DNA from 3 places in the Pseudoalteromonas xiamenensis genome. Region 1 is predicted to be linked to each of the others. Evidence: predicted binding sites of a transcription regulator. Region 1 holds the regulator's gene; each other region holds the start of a gene.
The links. Region 1 encodes sigma-54, which starts transcription at its own class of promoters, with help from an activator protein. Its sites were predicted from a motif close to GTTGGCACGNNNNTNGNNT; they were not measured.
Positions count from the first base shown of each region.

Region 2: the regulator sigma-54 is predicted to act here: its motif matches at 4,212-4,230, upstream of fliE (flagellar hook-basal body complex protein FliE).
Region 3: the regulator sigma-54 is predicted to act here: its motif matches at 5,019-5,037, upstream of glnA (glutamate--ammonia ligase).

Region 1 is NZ_CP099917.1:1,702,162-1,708,926, reverse strand. It holds gene NI389_RS07900 (HPr family phosphocarrier protein) at 1-227, opposite strand, end outside; gene rapZ (RNase adapter RapZ) at 217-1,071, opposite strand; gene ptsN (PTS IIA-like nitrogen regulatory protein PtsN) at 1,086-1,532, opposite strand; gene hpf (ribosome hibernation promoting factor) at 1,535-1,822, opposite strand; gene NI389_RS07880 (RNA polymerase factor sigma-54) at 1,852-3,366, opposite strand; gene lptB (LPS export ABC transporter ATP-binding protein) at 3,426-4,151, opposite strand; gene lptA (lipopolysaccharide transport periplasmic protein LptA) at 4,148-4,669, opposite strand; gene lptC (LPS export ABC transporter periplasmic protein LptC) at 4,659-5,213, opposite strand; gene kdsC (3-deoxy-manno-octulosonate-8-phosphatase KdsC) at 5,210-5,761, opposite strand; gene NI389_RS07855 (KpsF/GutQ family sugar-phosphate isomerase) at 5,764-6,735, opposite strand; gene NI389_RS07850 (calcium/sodium antiporter) at 6,750-6,765, opposite strand, start outside.
Region 2 is NZ_CP099917.1:3,120,996-3,127,760, forward strand. It holds gene NI389_RS14450 (sigma-54 dependent transcriptional regulator) at 1-539, shown strand, start outside; gene NI389_RS14455 (DNA-3-methyladenine glycosylase I) at 744-1,355, opposite strand; gene NI389_RS14460 (sensor histidine kinase) at 1,534-2,691, shown strand; gene NI389_RS14465 (sigma-54-dependent transcriptional regulator) at 2,688-4,115, shown strand; gene fliE (flagellar hook-basal body complex protein FliE) at 4,266-4,598, shown strand; gene fliF (flagellar basal-body MS-ring/collar protein FliF) at 4,663-6,330, shown strand; gene fliG (flagellar motor switch protein FliG) at 6,323-6,765, shown strand, end outside.
Region 3 is NZ_CP099917.1:2,644,331-2,651,095, forward strand. It holds gene NI389_RS12295 (Crp/Fnr family transcriptional regulator) at 1-328, opposite strand, end outside; gene glnG (nitrogen regulation protein NR(I)) at 351-1,748, opposite strand; gene glnL (nitrogen regulation protein NR(II)) at 1,763-2,836, opposite strand; gene NI389_RS12310 (DUF4124 domain-containing protein) at 2,872-3,393, opposite strand; gene glnA (glutamate--ammonia ligase) at 3,550-4,956, opposite strand; gene typA (translational GTPase TypA) at 5,400-6,765, shown strand, end outside.

The sequences.
Region 1 (6,765 bases):
TCCAAAGCAGGTTCCGCATCGGGTCCTTCACAAACGACTTTAATTTCTTTGCCTTGACTACTTTCGAGTAACATCAACGCGAGAACACTATCGCCTTCTGCGATTTTATCGTCCTGATACAGCGTAATTTGTGCATCGAACTGCATGGCTAGTTGCGCTAAAACCGTTGCGGCGCGCGCATGTAAACCTAGTTTATTTTTAATTAAAAACGTGTTCTCAACTCGCATGATTGGGTTGCTCTCTGTGGCGAATTTTTACGTTACTGTGCATTGTCTGAAAACTTTCACCAATCGTTTGGGCAAGATACACGGAGCGATGTTGGCCACCCGTGCATCCAATCGCAATGGTGAGATAACTGCGGTTATTGCGCTCTAAATGTGGCAGCCAAGTTTGTACAAACGTCTGAATTTGCCAGGTGAATTTTTGCACAATACTGTGATTGGCGAGATAATCCTTTACAGGTTGGTCGAGGCCGGTTAACGGTTTTAATTCAGGCTCCCAATGCGGATTTGGCAAGAAACGAGCATCAAAAACGTAATCCGCTTCTTTTGGAATACCATGTTTGAAGCCAAATGACATAAAGGTAATGATGAGCGTTTTATCTTTCTTACCTAATATTTTCTCTCTAATCGTCTCCGCAAGTTGATGTACGCTCATGTCCGTGGTATCGATGAGAACATCCGCTCGGTTGATGATAACATCTAATAATACTTTCTCTTGCGCAATAGCCATATCCAGTGGAAGACTGTTAATTGAAAGAGGGTGAAGCCGACGAGTTTCAGAAAATCGGCGAATTAACGTATGATCATCACTGTCTAAATAAAATAAGGTGGGTTTAGCGAACTGCGGTAAGTATTCGAAGATTTCATTAAATTCTTGTTGTTCTTTTGGTAGGTTACGGACGTCAATGCTTACTGCCACTTTGTCATAGTTATCGGCAGAAATACGCACAAGAGAAGGCAATAAATTAACAGGAATATTATCTACGCAATAAAACCCTAAGTCTTCTAAGACTCTTAATGCAACTGATTTTCCGGATCCAGAGCGACCACTGATAATTATAAGTTCCATTTTACCACCTCTACTTAGCTATCCAGTACCTCAAACAATTCTTCATCTGTTTGTGCATGTCGTAAACGACGACAGTATTCTTTGTCCCTAAGTTTATCAGCGATAGTGGCTAAGGTCTTTAGATGTGATTGATGTTCCCCTTCTGGTACGATCAGTCCGACAAATACGTCGACGGGACGATTGTCTATTGCATCGTAATCGATCGCTTCTTGGTTCGTAAGGAGCATGACGAGCGGTTTTTCTATACCGGTTAAACGCCCATGCGGAAGTGCAACACCTTTGCCAATTCCTGTGCTTCCCAGTTTTTCTCGCGCAAGAAGTGCATCAAGGATTTCATGTTGATCTACTTCTGGAAGCTGCTGTTGTGCTAATTCACTAAGATATTCTAGAACGCGCTTTTTACTAGTAAAAAGGACTGCAGCTTTCGTGCAGTCCTTTGAAATGAGTTCGCTAAGTTTCATTGTTAGTGTCGAGTCATCTTTTCTTTATGTTTTATTACTTGACGGTCCAACTTATCCAAGAGTAAATCGATGGCCGCGTACATGTCCTGGTGTTCCGTTGATGCAAAGAGTTCCCCACCATTTACATGTAGAGTTGCTTCTGCTTTATGCGTGAGTTTTTCAACATCTAATATAACGTGAACATTATTGATGTGATCAAAATGTCGCTCCAGCTTCGCAAACTTACTGTTTACATAGTCTCTTAAAGAATCGGTAATTTCTACGTGACGACCAGTTAGATTTAGTTGCATAAGCATTTTTCCTTCTTGAGTTTTACGTCTTAGATCAGGCTTTTACGCTGATTTGACGGTGGTATAGCCAAAGACTCACGATATTTTGCAATCGTACGTCTCGCCACTTGAATTCCTTGTTCCGCTAAAATATCCGCAATTTTGCTATCACTCAATGGTTTAGCTGCATTTTCTGCGGCAATTAGCTTTTTAATGAGCGCTCGTATCGCAGTGGATGAGCACTCACCTCCGTTTTCGGTACTAACATGACTTGAGAAGAAGTATTTCAGTTCAAAAATGCCGCGAGGTGTATGCATGTATTTTTGTGTCGTAACACGTGAAATGGTGGATTCGTGCATTTCGACCATTTCAGCGACATCATTTAACACCATTGGACGCATGGCTTCAGGGCCATGTTCAAAAAAGGCTTGCTGCTGTTTTACGATACAGTTAGCCACTTTCATTAGCGTCTCATTGCGACTTTCTAAACTTTTAATAAACCATTTGGCTTCTTGTAGGTGAGAGCGAATAAACTGGCTATCACTTGAAGAGCGAACGGAACGACTCATTGCGGCGTATTGATCGTTAACACGGATCTTTGGCATGCAATCAGGATTTAATTCAACAACCCAACGGCCTTTGACCTTTTTCACTGATACATCTGGTACCACGTACTCTGGTTCTTCATGGATCACTGAGGCTGCAGGTTTAGGATTGAGGCTATGAATTAGCGTCATGACTTCTTTTAAATCACTTTCTTTAAGCTTAGTCTTTTTCATTAAAGTGCGATAGTCACGACTTGCTAAAAGCTCAATGTGTTCATTAAGTATTTGTTTTGTCTCAGCTAACCAAGGCGTTGATGAATCATATTGGTTTAGTTGGATGCAGAGGCATTCTTGTAAGCTTCTCGCTGCGATACCAATAGGATCAAAGAGTTGAACTCGCTTTAATACAGCTTCTACTTCATCAAGCTCAATGGGTTCTTCTTCATCGCTACCTTCATTCAGACTGTCAACGATGTCTTGTGTTGAAACGGTGAGCGTACCAGACTCATCTACCGCCTCGACAATGGCAACAGCAATGGCACGATCAGTCGGTGAAAATGGGGTGAGTTCAAGTTGCCACATTAGATATTCATGAAGCGTTTCGGTCGTTTCGCCTTGATAGACCATGTCATCGTCTGGCATTGGTCCTGAAGAGGCTGCAGGAGCCGCACTCATGTATTCATCCCAAGTGACGTCCATTGCCAGTTCGTCACTGACCGTATCTTTATTTAGTGCGTCACCGGATTCCATTTCATAGTCAGTGACTTGTTCTTCGAAGTCATTGGAGGGTTCTGATGAACTGGATTCTTGAGATGAGGCATAATCGAAGTCGTCATCTTGTTGGTTATTTTCAGGGGAATTTTCCTGATCATCGACTTCTAATAGGGGATTGCTGTCCAGCGCTTCTTGAATTTCTTGCTGAAGATCTAGCGTGCTCAACTGCAACAAGCGTATTGCTTGCTGCAATTGTGGCGTCATTGTCAGTTGCTGCCCCATGCGGAGCTGTAATGATTGCCTCATGTATCTGTAACAATCCTTTCTCTAGTGTTCAATTCAATTAGGCGACTGTACTACGTAAACTATAGCCTGAATTGTTCGCCTAGGTAGACATCGCGGACGGTTTGATTTGCCAAAACGGATTCAGGAGTACCTGCCGCGATTAATTCACCATGAGAAACAATGTAGGCCTTTTCACAGACATCTAATGTTTCTCTTACGTTGTGGTCCGTGATGAGTACGCCGATACCACGATTTTTTAGGTGTTCGATTATTTTCTTTATATCTAACACTGAAATGGGATCAACGCCAGCAAAAGGCTCATCTAAAAGGATAAATTTTGGCGAAGCGGCCAAAGCGCGAGCAATTTCAACTCGACGACGCTCACCACCGGATAAAGCCATACCCAAACTATCTCTAATGTGTTGAATATTAAACTCATCAAGTAGTTCATTAAGGGTTTGCTCTCGGCCTGCTTTGTTGAGATCTTTACGAGTCTCAAGGATCGCCATCAAATTTTGAAAGACGGTTAGTTTTCGAAAGATAGACGATTCTTGCGGTAAATAACCAATGCCTAACCGCGCTCGGCTATGCATTGGTAACAAAGTGATATCTTGATCGTCGATATGAATCGTTCCCTTGTCACTTGGAACCAATCCAACAATCATGTAAAACGTCGTGGTTTTCCCCGCGCCATTTGGACCGAGTAAGCCAACAATGCTGCCTGCTTCGATACTCAAGCCAACGTTCTTTACGACTTGTCTTCCTTTATAACTTTTTGCTAGGAACTCTGCGCGTAACGTACTCATGGATTACCTTGCTCCTTGCTTTTGTCTTTTTGTTCCGGCACAAGGATGGTACGTACTCGCGACTGGCTTTCATTGCCTCGCTCTGCACTTATGAGCTGTTTTTCCATGTCATAGACAATCACTTCAGCATTAATTTTTTGACCAGCTTGGCTGATTTCAGCCCCACCTTTGATGGTCAGTAAGCGGTTTGCGACGTCATAGCGAACTTCTTTCGCCGTCGCTTTCAAAATGCTGCCGTCATCTTGAGTTTCTTGGAATACGGCTGGATTTCCTGTCGCTACGAGCAATTCTGCATTTTCGCCCATTTCTTCGCGACGATGGACTTCTAATCTGTCCGCTTTAATTTTTCGCTTGCCATGAACGATTTCAACATTCTTTTCAAAAATACCAATGTTGGACTTTAACTGTGCAAGTTGTTTTTCAGCGACGATCGACACAGGTTCAAGCGGCATTGTCACAGCAAAAACCGATGTGCTCATTAAAACCGCGATCAGCGTTATCAAAGGCTTATTTTTCATAGTAAATCGTTCGTGTATGGTTATTAAGTTCAATTGTGTCGGTTTTGAGATCCGCCAATAAACCTTGGCCGGTGATCGTTAAATTTGGACCAGACACAACAACGGGTTGTTCCGAAAGCATTTTTTTATTCGTTATATCAACACGAATATGAGCAGCGTTTATGTGGCTAATCATGCTCGTGTTGTCCATATTTGTGGCAACAACATCCCCTTCCAAAATTAGGGTATTGTTTTCATACAGCGTTGCTTCATTTGCTGTGAGTTGCCAATTCTGTTGCTGGTTATACAAGGTGAATGTCGGCGATTGAAAGTGAGAGAAGCCAAGCTCCTGAAACATTTCAACTTTTATCGCATTTACTGTATGAGTCAGCTGTCCTTCATTGTTGTACATCGACTGTCTTAAGTCCATGGCAATGTAGTCAGGCTGCGCTAGGACATCTTGTCTATCATCTTGAGCTGCTTGCTCGTTTGATAGGTAGGGGGCCCAAAGCCACACCATGACCGCTAGAAAAACGACGAGCAGCAAGGCACGTGAATGACTCATGCACTGGTTCCTTGATAACCTAATGGCTTATTTTGACTCAACATAATTAAATCGGTCAGTTCTCTAACTGCGCCATATCCACCAGGTAACAATGTTGTGTAATGTGATAAATGCCGAATGATTGGATGTGCATCATTTACCGCAACTGCAAACCCAACCTTTTCCATTACTGGCATATCTGGCGAATCATCACCTATATAAGCAATTTCGTCATCGACCAACCCCAGTTTTGCCTTCAAATCAGCATAAGCAATCAGTTTGTCTTCTTGACCTTGATAAATATACTTTACGGTTAAACTAGTCATGCGTTGCTGAACTATTTGTGAATGTCGACCAGTGATAACAGCCACTTCTACGCCTGATTGGATCAAGGCTTTGATGCCGAAGCCATCTTTCGTGTTGAATGCTTTAAGTTCTTCACCATGATTACCCAAATAGATGCGACCATCTGAGAATACACCATCAATATCACAGATTAGTAATTTGATTTTCTTGGCTTTGTTGAACACTACATCGCTAACAGGTTGGTATAGTTCTGCAAACTGCATGGTTAAAGCACTCCCGCTTTGAGTAAATCTTGCATATTAAGTGCACCAATTGGACGGTTTTGACTATCAACGACAATAAGACCGTTAATGCGTTTTCTTTCCATGATATTTAGCGCTTCGGCAGCGAGCATTTCTGGATTCGCGGTGGTGCATTTTCGTGTCATGACGTTTTCAATCGTGGTCGAATGGATGTCAATGCGTTGTTCAATAATACGACGTAGATCGCCGTCAGTGAAAATCCCAACCATGCGGCCAAAACCATCGACGACAGAGGTCATGCCGAGGCCTTTAGCTGAAATTTCAAAAAGGGCAGCTGTGACCGTTTGATTAAGTTCAACTCTTGGTACCTGAGTTTCTTTATGCATGATGTCATCAAGTGTAAGAAGTAAACGGCGGCCCAGACTTCCACCAGGGTGTGACAGCGCAAAATCATCCGCGGTAAAACCTCTTGCTTCGAGCAGAGCGACGGCTAGTGCGTCGCCCATGACGAGGGTCGCGGTTGTACTTGCAGTAGGCGCGAGCCCTAATGGGCACGCCTCTTGAGAAACGGTGACTTGGATATGACAATTAGCAAGCTTAGCCATCGAAGATTGGGCATTCCCTGTCATAGCGATAATGTATGCACCTATTCGTTTTATGACAGGAACTATGTTGAGGATTTCGCTAGTTTCTCCTGAGTTGGAAATAAGCAAAACAACATCGTCTTTAGTGATCATGCCTAAGTCGCCATGACTCGCTTCACCAGGGTGTACAAAGAAAGCGGGTGTACCCGTTGACGCAAGCGTAGCAGCAATTTTATTACCTACATGACCGGATTTTCCCATTCCGACGACAATGATCCTGCCTTGGCAATCAAACATGGTTTGGCATGCCGTGTCGAAGTTGACATCAACATACTGTTTTATTTCCGAGATAGCTTGTCGTTCGATATCGATGACGCGTTGTGCACTTGAGATAAAGTTGGTTTCTGACATGCCTTACCCAAAAACTAAATAATAAAATAA
Region 2 (6,765 bases), 1.4 Mb from region 1:
CATTACTTTTGAAAGAGTTGATAAGACGCGTTAGCGAAATGAGTGGTACAAGCGTCAAGTTTACTGAGCGCGCCGTCGAGAGTTTAAAAATCCACACCTGGCCTGGCAACATTCGCGAATTGTCGAACTTAGTTGAACGTATGGTGATTATGTTCCCTGATAAAGTGGTTGATGTATCTGACTTACCTCGGAAATATCAGCATATTGAAGTGGAAGCATTTGAGCCGGAATATCCTGAAGAATTGCTTGAGCGAAATGCCTTCATCGATCTATTCAGTGATGGGTTTAGTGATTATGATGTAGATTCAGTGGATGTGGATGAAGTTGAAGCATCCTCTGCAATCGGCGGTTACCCTGCAGATATGCTACCTGATGAAGGGATTGATCTTAAAGAGTATTTAGCCGATTTAGAAATTAGTCTTATCACGCAAGCGCTTGAGAGATACGACTATGTTGTAGCGAGAGCCGCTGAAATTCTAGGGGTTCGCAGAACAACCCTCGTTGAAAAAATGAAAAAATATAACTTGGGAAGAGATTAACACTTTCGGCTATGGCCCAATGTTTGAGTGCAGTTTGATAGCTGTACTCAAACACCCGAGAATATTAAATTCATGAGATTTTACTTTACGCCAATGTAATTTGAGCTCCTTTTTCCTATTAGACACGTCTCTCTCAAACTTTCCGTCCAGTGTTAAACACCGAGCAAAGTGAACTACGTCTAATGATGAAGAGAACGCTCTAAGCTACGACTTGTTTTCTAATTTTTGAAATGCGGCTTCATCATACCCAGCGATAACCTCATTCTTCTTAAAGCAGTCATCATGGTGGTCATTTATCATGCCACATGCTTGCATATGGGCATACACCGTTGTCGAACCCAGAAACTTGAATCCACGCTTCTTTAGGTCTTTTGCGAAAGCATCACTCTCGTCGCTCGTCGCTTGATAATCCGCTTTAGATTTTACGGTGCGAACGAGGGGCCTAAATTTGACAAATTGCCATTGATAGCGAGCAAAACTTCCGAACTCTTCCTGAACACGTTTGAATGCTTTTGCGTTATTAATAGTTGCGGCAATTTTGGCTTTATTACGCACAATACCCTCAAACGTAAGCAAACGTTCCACATCTGCATCGGTCATTTTGGCCACTCGGTCTACATCAAATTGGCAAAATGCAGTGCGATATCCTGAACGCTTTTTCAATATAGTGTACCAACTAAGCCCTGCTTGGGCTGATTCAAGGGTAATGAATTCGAAGAGTTTATTATCTTCTAAAACCGGCATTCCCCATTCGTCGTCATGATAGGCTACATAATCTACTTTGGTTTCGTCTACCCAGCCACAGCGTGTACACATGGTTTTTCCTTACGTGTTTAATTATGAAAATTGAGTGTAGCATTTGCTGTATAAAAATACAGTGTCATTTTTGTGGCGCAAAAAATAACGACTTAACATCATGAAAATTAATAGAAATAAATTTGGCACGCTCTGTGCTTTATACCTGTTAAGTTCAATTTTATTGAAGAGCAACATCATGGCACTAGCGCAAGTAATGCAATCACAACTGGCTCACCTTGCAAACTACAATCCATGTTTATTGCAGGAGGCATACGTGGGAGAGCTGAGCGATCTTAGACAGCAAGCAAGCTGGCTCAGTCATTTGGTGGATACAATGCCCGCAGGCGTTGTTGTACTTGACGGCAGAGGTATGATTGCCAAAGCCAATCAAATCGCCATGGACATGTTAGGTGAACCACTAGAAGGCGAGAGATGGTTTTCAGTAATTCAGCGTTCATTCCGTCCTCAGCAAGACGATGGACACGAAGTGTCGTTAAAAGATGGTCGCTTAATTAAATTGGATATCACGGCATTAGCACCAGAGCCAGGTCAGTTGATTCTTATGACTGACTTGACTGAAACTCGTCGTTTGCAAGCAAGAATGGCTCATATGCAACGACTAAGCGCACTTGGAAAGATGGTCGCATCACTTGCACATCAGGTTCGTACACCACTGTCTGCTGCAATGTTGTATGCAGCGAATCTTGGTTCAAATAATCTCGTAGAAGGTGCACGTAGCCGTTTCCAAGAAAAGCTGATGTCGCGCTTAAAAGATTTAGAATCACAAGTAAATGACATGCTTTTGTTTGCAAAAAGTGGTGAGCAAAACGTCGTTGAACCCGTATCTATGCAACAATTGCTTAGCGAGGTAAAGGCGGGCTCAGATGCGATGGTCACAATGAACGACAGTGAACTTGAGGTTGATTTACCTGACCCAGATATCGAAATTATGGGTAACAAGACGGCGTTAGCAAGCGCGATTGGTAATCTGATCCACAATAGCATTCAGATTATTGGGCGCGAGGCAAAAGTCGTGTTAAAAGCGGCATTTGATACCGAAAGTCAAAATTTTGTCAGGATTTCAGTAACCGACAATGGACCTGGTGTTGATTTGGCTATCGCAGACAAATTGTTTGAACCGTTTTTTACTACGAAGAGCCAAGGTACCGGTCTAGGGCTTGCGGTGGTAAGCAGCGTTGCGAATGCGCATCAAGGCAAAGTTCAAGTTCGCAATACGGACGCTGGTGGCGCATGTTTTAGCATCGTCTTACCTATCCTCAATTCGGATTCTGCAGAAATAAATTCCGTTTCCGCGGAATCTGCACCACATGAAACGCTTAGGGAGGTTGTATGAACAACATGGTACTAGTCGTTGAAGACGATGCGGGATTGCGCGAAGCGCTGATTGATACATTGATGATTTCAGGTATTGAATGCGTAGAAGCGAACAGCGCCGAGTCCGCAATGTTATTACTAAAGCAGCATAAATTTTCTTTAGTGGTGAGTGATGTGCAAATGGGGGCAATGAGTGGGCTCGATTTACTTCGCAGTATAAAACTCAATTACCCTGAGCTACCTGTTTTGATGATGACCGCGTATGCGACGATTGACGATGCGGTAGAAGCGATGCGTTTAGGGGCGATTGATTACATGGCTAAACCATTTGCACCGGAAGTGCTTTTGAACATGGTAAGTCGTTACCTACCTGAAAAGGAAAAAGAAACAGATGGGCCAGTTGTTGCAGATCCTAGTTCTTTGCAGTTGCTTGAGTTAGCCGCAAAAGTTGCTCGTTCAGATGCGAGTGTAATGGTCTTAGGCCCTAGTGGCTCAGGTAAAGAAGTACTCGCACGTTATATTCATGACAAGTCGCCTCGCAGTGGGGAAGCATTTGTCGCCATTAACTGTGCTGCGATTCCTGAAAACATGCTTGAAGCTACGTTGTTTGGCTATGAAAAAGGGGCATTTACGGGGGCAATCCAAGCCTGTCCAGGTAAATTTGAACAAGCGCAAAAAGGGACTATTTTGCTTGATGAAATTACCGAGATGGACCTCGCGCTGCAAGCGAAACTACTACGTGTACTGCAAGAGCGCGAGGTAGAGCGTCTTGGTGGTCGCAAGACAATAGAATTAGACGTGCGCGTATTAGCAACCAGTAACCGCGATTTAAAAGAAGCTGTTGCAGAAGGTAAATTCAGAGAAGACTTGTACTATCGACTTAATGTATTTCCACTCACGTGGAAACCGCTAAGTCAAAGACCTCTGGATATTGTTGTTTTGGCTGAACATCTAGTGGCGCGTCATTGTACTAAAGCAGGCCAAGTGATTCCAACGATGAGCGAAGCCGCAAAATATCGATTAATGCAACATTCTTGGCCCGGTAACGTCCGTGAATTGGATAACGTGGTGCAACGTGCATTGATATTGCATTCTCAAGGTCAAATTGAAGTCGGTGATATCTTCATTGAGAACTTTGAACCGAGTGAGGCTTTTGCTCAGTCTGATTCCAAAATGAATACCACCACAGTAAATGAGACGATTGTGGAGTCTACTCAACGTATCGAACCTGTCTGGCAGTTGAATGTTGCGGACGATGAAAGTGATGAAGGCTTTAGTTATAAGGCGGAGTTGCAAGACACTGAGCATAAAATCATTCTCGATACGTTGACGCGTTTTCAAGGTAAACGAAAAGAAGTTGCTGATGCACTAGGTATCAGTCCGCGAACTCTCCGTTACAAACTGGCTAAAATGCGCGATCTCGGTTTGCCAGTCCCTGCATAATTTAAACAAAAAGCGAGCAAACGCTCGCTTTTTTGATCCCGTCAACGAATTGGCATACAATATTATCAAGTAACTTATTGAAAATTAGTTACTTATTTTGGTATGAAAAATGCATTTACCCTATTAAGTAAATGTATCGAGGATACCAAAATGAATATTAACGCGACTTCGTTATTCCAAGAAATGCAGTCGATGGCGACGGAAGCTTCCAGAAACCGTGTAGAGTCGACTACAATTAAAACGGCTGCTCCTTCGTCAACAAATCAATTTGGTGATTTATTGGCAGATGCGATTAATACTGTTAATGGATTGCAAAAAGAGGCAAAATCCAAAGTAACAGCAATGGAAATGGGTGATCGCAGTGTATCATTAGCGGAAGTAATGATTGCGTCCCAAAAAGCATCTGTTGCGTTTGAAGCGACTGTCCAAGTGCGCAACAAACTAGTAGAGTCGTATAAAGAAATCATGAGCATGCCAGTTTAATTGGTAGTGGAGCAACATCGTGGCTACGAAGCAATCAACTGACCTAACGCTGACTGACGATTCTATGGAATCGGGCGCGGAAGGGGCAGAACAACAAGAGCAGAAGTCTGGCTATTTTGGTGCCTTAAGTGGCGTTGATATGCTGCGTCAAGTTACGTTGGTCATCGCGTTGGCGATTTGTTTGGCTATTGCAATTTTTATCATTATTTGGGCACGCCAACCGGACATGCGTCCACTAGGTAAATACCCGACTGAAGAACTTATTCAAACGCTTGATTTCCTTGACGCCCAAAAAATAGAATATCAGCTTGAAGGCAACACCATTATGGTGCCGGAAACGGAATACCAGAGTATCAAGCTACAAATGTCGCGTGAAGGTCTGACTCAAGAGCCGAGTAATGGTACGGATATCTTAATGCAAGATATGGGCTTTGGGGTAAGTCAGCGTCTAGAGCGTGAGCGTCTAAAACATTCAAGAGAGCAACAACTCGCTCGCACGATTGAAGAATTACAAGATATATCTCGTGCGAAAGTGTTGTTGGCCATTCCAAAAGAAAATGTTTTTGCGCGCATTGAGAAAAAACCATCAGCAACCGTCGTGGTGACACTGCGCCGTGGCAAAACATTAAATAGCGAAGAAGTTGATTCCATAGTCGACATTATTGCTTCGGCGGTACATGGACTTGAACCGTCTAAAGTAACCGTAACGGATCAAAATGGTAGACTGTTAAATTCAGGGTCTCAAGATTCGCTGTCGGCACGCTCACGTAAAGAATTTGAAATAGAACGAAAACGAGAACAAGAGTACCTTGAAAAAATTGATGGTATTCTGATTCCAGTGGTTGGACTTGGCAATTACACCGCGCAAGTTGACTTAACGATGGATTTTAGCGCAGTCGAAGAAACACAAAAACGTTACAACCCAGACCTTCCTGCTGTACGTAGCGAAACAACGTTTGAAGAAAATAACGTAGGTGGCCTTGCCGCTGGCATTCCAGGGGCTTTGACAAATCAACCTCCGGTCAATTCGAATATTCCAGAAGTGGCTAACGGTAGTAACGGTTCTAGCAGTGCGTCAAGTCGCTCACAAAAAGAAGCAACTCGTAACTATGAACTTGATACGACTATTTCTCATAAGCGCCAGCAAACCGGTGTTATCCGTCGAGTAAGTGTTTCTGTTGCGGTAGATTATATTCCGACACCGGGAGCGGATGGTAAAGCGACCTTAGCGCCACGTTCACAAGAAGAAATAACGAACATCCGCCGCCTATTACAAGGTGGTATAGGGTTTGACTTACAACGTGGCGATGCGCTTGAAGTCGTTACTGTCCCGTTTGTTCGTGAAGATTTAACTGAAGCTGCAGAGTTACCACTTTGGGAGCAAGAATGGTTCATCAAGCTCGCCCGTTTAGGTGCTGGTGCGTTAGTCATTATTGTACTCATCCTTGCGGTTGTCAGACCTATGTTGAAACGCCTCATTTACCCAGATGATACATTGGAAGCGTATGATGAAGATGCACTTACTGCTGGTGTAGACATTGGTGATAGTACTCTTGATTTGCTCAATACGGAATTTGACGCATCTGCAGTTGGTTTCAATTCGGATGGTACATTGCAGCTGCCCGATTTACATGGTGATGAAGATTTATTGAAAGCGGTTCGTGCGCTGGTTGCAAATGAACCTGAACTCTCGTCTCAAGTAGTAAAAGCATGGTTGACTGAAGATGACTGATGAAGAAAAAAAATTGCCCGCAGGTTATGATGTCAATAAACTCGACGGGGTTGATAAAGCGGCCATTCTGCTACTGAGTTTATCCGAAGAAGATGCAGCACAAATTTTAAAACACTTAGAACCAAAGCAAGTGCAGAAAGTGGGTATGGCAATGGCGTCGCTTGATGATTTGTCACAAGCTAAAATTGCGGCCGTTCATAACTTATTTATCGAACAGATCCAAAGCTTTAGTACGATTGGTTTCCAATCGGAAGAGTTTATTCGTAAAGCACTTACCGCAGCACTTGGTGAAGATAAGGCTGCAAGTCTTATCGATCAAATTGTCATGGGTTCAGGTGCAAAAGGCCTAGATTCATTAAAGTGGATGGATTCTAAGCAAGTAGCAAACATTATTCGCAATGAACACCCGCAGATCCAAACCATAGTTTTATCTTA
Region 3 (6,765 bases), 940 kb from region 1:
CGATGGTATCTTGCAGTGCTTTGGCGCTGGTAGAGCGTTCGCGGTGGGAAATAAACGCGCCTTCGCCGATAAATTCACCGGGTTCAACACGGCCAAGTTCGTGGTCTTCAGATTTGCTGTAGATGCTCAACTCACCACTTAAGACGATATAGAGTTTGTCATCGCGCTCTAATCGTTTAAACGCATGGCGATTTGCGCTTATTAGATAAAGGCTACTAAACGACTCGAGTAATACTTGGCGTTCATTGACACTAAACTCTTTAAAAAAGCTCAGGCGATTCACTATCTCAAGTTGCTTAATCAGCGGTATATTTTCTAATAAACGCATATAACAGATTCTAAAACGGCGATTAATCCTGAATATTGCGCTCTTTCAGCTTTCGGGTCAACGTATTGCGACCCCAGCCGATTTTTAAGGCCGCTTCTTGCTTATGCCCACCGCATGCTTGAAGTGCTGTTTTGATAAGGCGAGTTTCAAGTTCATCTTGAATGGCTGGCCAAATGTGCTCTTTGCCTTGTTTTAACTCAGCGGTTAACCAATGTTGAAATCCATCGAGCCAATCTCCTTGAATTTCGCTTTCTTCAATTTCGCTCGACAGCAATTCTTCTGGTAAGTCTGGTGGGCTCACTAATTCGCCAGGCGCCATAACCGTGAGCCAACGGCAGGTATTTTCGAGCTGTCTCACGTTGCCAGGCCAATTATATGCTTGCAGTACTTTAAGCGCCTCTTTGTTCAGTACTTTCGTTTCAACTTGCAGTTCTTTGGCACTGGTGGCGAGAAAGTGCGCCGCTAATTTAGGAATATCTTCGGTGCGTTCGCGTAATGGTGGTAAACGCAAACGCACAACATTGAGACGGTGAAATAAATCTTCACGAAATTGGCCTTTTTTCACTCGGTCTTCAAGATTTTGGTGCGTCGCCGCGATAATTCGAACGTTAACGCGGACACTGTTGTGGCCACCGACGCGGTAAAACTCGCCATCGGCCAGTACGCGTAGCAAGCGGGTTTGTACATCTAATGGCATGTCGCCAATTTCATCTAAAAATAATGTGCCACCATCGGCTTGCTCAAAACGGCCTCGACGCATCGTATCCGCGCCTGTAAACGCGCCTTTTTCATGACCAAAGAGCTCCGACTCCACTAAATCCTTTGGAATAGCAGCCATATTGAGCGCGATAAATGGATTTTCTTTTCGCGGACTGTGGTTGTGAAGGGCACTGGCCACCAACTCTTTGCCGGTACCTGATTCGCCATTTATGAGTACACTCATGCTCGAGGCCGACAGTTTACCTATTGCACGGAAAACCTCTTGCATCGCGGGTGCTTCGCCAATGATTTCTGAACGTGACTGCGGTTCTACTTTGCGTTTCGTTTTTTTACTTTCATTTGACGCACGATAGGCTCGCTCGACAAGGCTTACCGCCTCCTCTAGGTCAAAAGGTTTTGCTAAGTATTCGAAGGCCCCTTTTTGAAAGGCATTGACGGCGGAATCAAGATCTGAATGAGCCGTAATAATGATCACGGGCAGTTGAGGATAATCAGAGTGAATGCTTTCAAGGAGCGCCATCCCATCGATTCCAGGCATACGTACATCCGAAACGAGAACGGCTGGCTGACCATAGGTCAACGCCGTTAAGACGTCCTGCGCGTTGGCAAAGGTTTCCGTTTCAAATCCTGCGCGCGTCAGCGCCTTATCAAGGACAAAGCGAATGGAGGCATCATCGTCTACAAGCCACACTGATTTCATCGTTTGCTCCTGCCTTACTGGTTGTCAAATGGCAAATAAATATTAAATTCGGTGTATCCAGGCCAACTATCGCAATCAATCATGCCATTGTGTTGTTCAATGAGTGTTTGAGCAATCGATAAGCCAAGTCCGGATCCCCCATCTTTGTTCGTGATCATGGGGTAAAACAGCGTTTCTTTTAACTCCTGCGCTATCCCTGGACCATTATCAGTAATTCGGATCAGAAGCGCTTTCTTCATCATTCTATCGCCTCGTCTCAAGCGATGTTTGATACGCGTTTTAATTGTAATCGTCGCTTCTTCCGTGTCGTGGAGTGCCTGTTGCGCGTTTCTCATGATGTTGAGTAACACTTGCTGAATTTTAGCTGCATCAATCACAATATCAGGAATGCTCGGATCATAATCTTTGACCACTTTGATAGGGATCGCATTATCAAAAGCACTTAATTTTATAACCGACTCCAGAGTTTGGTGAATGTTGCACGGTGCAGTTTTTGGGCGTTGATTTGGCCCAAGTAATCTATCTACCAATTCACTTAAACGGTCGGCTTGTTCAATTATAAGCGCAGCGCATTCTTCTCGTTCTTGCTGATCAACCTCGTACTGCAATAATTGCGCCGCTCCGCGGATCCCACCTAAAGGATTTTTAATTTCATGCGCGAGACCTCTGATCAGATTACGAGCGGCTTGATATTGATGATGCTGTTGTGATGCTTGATCGTAGCGAATTTCATCATCTGTACGGCGGCATTCCAATAAAATATACCGTTGTGATTCGAGCGCAACTCGGCTTGCGTAAACCGCCAAAGTCGCGTGTCGAGAATCAACGAACACTACGTCTACTCTGTGCTGCTGGCAATCTACCCCATCATCGAGCGCATAATGGGCTATGCGTTCCAAATCCAAATTGTGGTGATGAAATAGCGAATGGATAGGCTGGTTGATAAGGCGCTTTAGGCCTAGGCCAAATAGCTCGCTCGCACTGTTATTTGCTTCGACAATTTGCATCTCTTTATCAAGTAATAACACAGCGGTAGAGAGATTTTGCCATATCGATTGGAGCTTAGAAGGAGAGGTGTGATCAATCATGGGTCATCCATGCACCAATGTGGTGCAGTATTGTTTTAGGATTTTTTAATGCTGGTTGCACGATGTAAAAAGAACACTGATGGCTTGCTGACAGCTATCATCTTACCTGTTTCGTCGTAAAGTTTGATTTGCAAAGAATGCTCACCACGAGGAATGTCACGCAAGGCAAATGCAGCGCTGTTTTGTTTTTCGGATGCGGCTTGCCCATTTAGAAACAGTTGTACTTGCATGTTTGGCATAAATCGAGGTTCAATTCTCCCGGTGACGTACAACGAACCGGTGTTTTCACGGATCGTCTGCTCGTTTGTCGGGGAGGTAATAGCAACACTGTAATTTATCGCTTTTGGGGGGTCGACAACGTCAAGGACACTGATGTCTTCTTGTGGCATGTTCAGTGAATTATGCTGAAGGCGAATTTCCTCGGCGCCTTTACGTGGCACATCAGAAAATACCCAATTGCCGTTCTCATCTTTCCAGCGATAAATTTTTTTCGACGTAGCTGCCAGTGCTGCGCTTGATGCACACAGTAACAGCACTAAAAACCATCGTAAGTCCATAATATACCTAGATTAACATTGCATCGTTAACTGTAGTCTAGAACGACTCAAATTACCATAAAAAAGCCCGCAAAAAGCGGGCTTGAGAACACATATGATTTAAGAGTGAGTGCACTCAAATAATGAGCGGCACAACACTACAACGTATGATGGAGGTTATACGCTGTAGTACATTTCGAACTCAACAGGGTGAGTCGTCATGTTCAGTTTTTCCACTTCTTTTGACTTAAGGCCGATGTATGCATCGATTAGGTCGTCAGTGAATACACCACCTTGAGTTAAGAATTCACGGTCTGCGTCTAGGCAATCTAGTGCTTCTTGAAGTGATGCAGCAACAGTTGGGATCTCAGCTGCTTCTTCTGCAGGTAGATCGTACAAATCTTTGTCCATTGCATCGCCAGGGTGGATCTTGTTGCGGATACCGTCAAGACCAGCCATTAGCTGTGCTGCGAATGCTAGGTATGGGTTTGCAGCTGGATCTGGGAAACGTACTTCGATACGACGACCTTTCTCAGATGGAACAACTGGGATACGGATAGATGCAGAGCGGTTACGCGCAGAGTAAGCAAGCATTACAGGTGCTTCGAAACCAGGTACTAAACGCTTGTATGAGTTAGTCGCAGGGTTTGTAAATGCGTTGATTGCTTTAGCGTGCTTGATGATACCGCCAATGTAGTAAAGTGCAGTTTCAGAAAGACCGCCATACTTGTCGCCAGCAAATAGGTTTTTGCCATCTTTTGCGAGTGATTGGTGACAGTGCATACCTGAACCGTTGTCGCCAACGATAGGCTTAGGCATGAACGTAGCTGTTTTGCCGTATAAATGAGCCATGTTGTGGATGACGTATTTCATTTCTTGAATTTCGTCCGCTTTCAATACCATTGTATTGAAACGACAAGCGATTTCGTTTTGACCCGCTGTAGCTACTTCGTGATGGTGCGCTTCAACTACGTGACCCATTTCTTCAAGCACAAGACACGTTGCTGAACGCCAATCTTGAGATGAATCAACAGGTGAAACTGGGAAGTAACCGCCTTTCACACCAGGGCGGTGACCTGTATTGCCTTCTTCGTAATCACGGTCTGAGTTCCACGCTGCTTCTTTAGCATCGATTTTGTACATTGAACCAGACATGTCTGTTTTGTATTTTACGTCGTCAAATAGGAAAAACTCTGGCTCTGGGCCAAAAAGAACGGTGTCAGCAATACCTGTTGAACGCATGAACTCTTCTGCGCGTTTTGCAACTGAACGTGGGTCACGCTCGTAACCTTGCATCGTTGCTGGCTCTAAAACGTCACAACGTACGATCATTGTTGTTTCTTCAGAGAACGGGTCTAATTTTACTGACGCTTGATCAGGCATAAGAACCATATCTGATTCATTAATGTGTTTCCAACCAGCGATTGAAGAGCCATCAAACATCTTGCCATCTTCGAAAAATGCTTCGTCGGCTTGATGATGTGGAATAGATACGTGTTGTTCTTTACCTTTTGTATCCGTGAAACGTAAGTCAACAAACTTAACGTCATGCTCTTTCATAAAATCTAAAACCGATTGTGACATGTGTCCTCCGATGGGAATGGGGTTAATTTTTGCTGCATTTTGTACTGCATTTGCCAACTAGTAAGCTTGTTTTGTGCCAAGGTTGTAATGCTATGATTAATAAGTGTTTATTTTAAATGTTAAAATATAGAAACAACAAAATGCACCAAAATGGTGCTAAGGTGCAATTTTTTGGTGCAACAATTGATGCGTTTTCTGACCTTTAAAAGGTGCTACACAAGGGTAGTTAACTTTTGAAATTCAGCAACGAAAAAGCGCATGTTTGGCACACTATTTCTAAATGAATTGGCGTGTCATATAAAAATAATCTTGCATAAACTTTCATCCATTCGCGTTATAGGGGATAATACGCGACCTTTTATAACCATATTGGGCATCTCGGGCGCGCAATTTTGTGCGGATCGACTAGGATCACTGGGATTAAAACTTCTTTGAGTAAGAATATGAGCATCGAAAAGTTAAGAAATATTGCAATTATCGCGCACGTTGACCACGGTAAAACGACATTGGTTGACAAACTACTTGAGCAATCTGGCACGTTACAAAAACGTGGCGGCAATGACGAACGTGTTATGGATTCGAACGATCTTGAAAAAGAACGTGGTATTACAATCCTAGCAAAAAACACAGCTATCAAGTGGAATGACTACCGTATCAACATCGTAGACACACCGGGACACGCCGACTTCGGTGGTGAAGTAGAGCGCGTACTGTCAATGGCTGACTCGGTATTACTTCTCGTTGATGCTCAAGAAGGTCCAATGCCGCAAACGCGTTTCGTAACGCAAAAAGCGTTTGCTCAAGGTTTGAAACCAATCGTTGTAATCAACAAAGTTGATAAGCCAGGTGCTCGCCCTGATTGGGTTATGGATCAAGTTTTCGATCTATTCGACAACTTAGGTGCAACTGACGAACAGTTAGATTTCAAAGTAATTTATGCATCGGCAATCAACGGTTGGGCAACACTTGATCTAGACGAGCCATCAGACAACATGGAAGCGATGTTCCAAACTATCGTTGACTGTGTATCAGCTCCAGATGCTGACCCAGCTGGTGCCTTCCAAATGCAGATCTCTCAGCTTGACTACAACTCTTACGTAGGTGTAATCGGGGTTGGTCGTATCAAGCGTGGTTCAGTTAAAGTAAACCAACAGGTTACGGTTGTTGGTGCTGATGGCACGAAACGTAATGGTAAAGTAGGCCAAGTATTAGGTTACATGGGTCTTGACCGTCACGAAGTTGAAGTTGCAACAGCAGGTGACATCGTAGCAATTACAGGTCTTGGCGAATTAAAGATCTCTGATACGATTTGTTGTCCAAACAACGTAGAAGCGCTTCCTCCTCTGTCAGTTGACGAGCCAACAGTAACAATGACGTTCTCTGTAAACACGTCACCGTTCTCTGGCCGTGATGGTAAGTTTGTTACGTCACGTAACATTCGTGAGCGTTTAACAGCAGAACTCGTACACAACGTAGCACTTCGTGTTGAAGACACTGAAAACCCTGACAGCTTCCGTGTGTCAGGCCGTGGTGAACTTCACTTAGGTATCCTAATTGAAAACATGCGTCGTGAAGGTTATGAGCTTGCGGTGTCTCGCCCTGAAGTAATTCTACGTACTGTGGATGGCGTGCTTGAAGAGCCGTATGAAACAGTAACGGTTGACCTTGAAGAAGAACACCAAGGTTCAGTGATGGAACAGCTTGGCTTACGTAAAGCTGAAATGACAGACATGTGTCCAGATGGCAAAGGTCGTGTACGTTTAGACTTTATGATGCCTAGCCGTGGTCTTATCGGTTTCCAAACTGAAT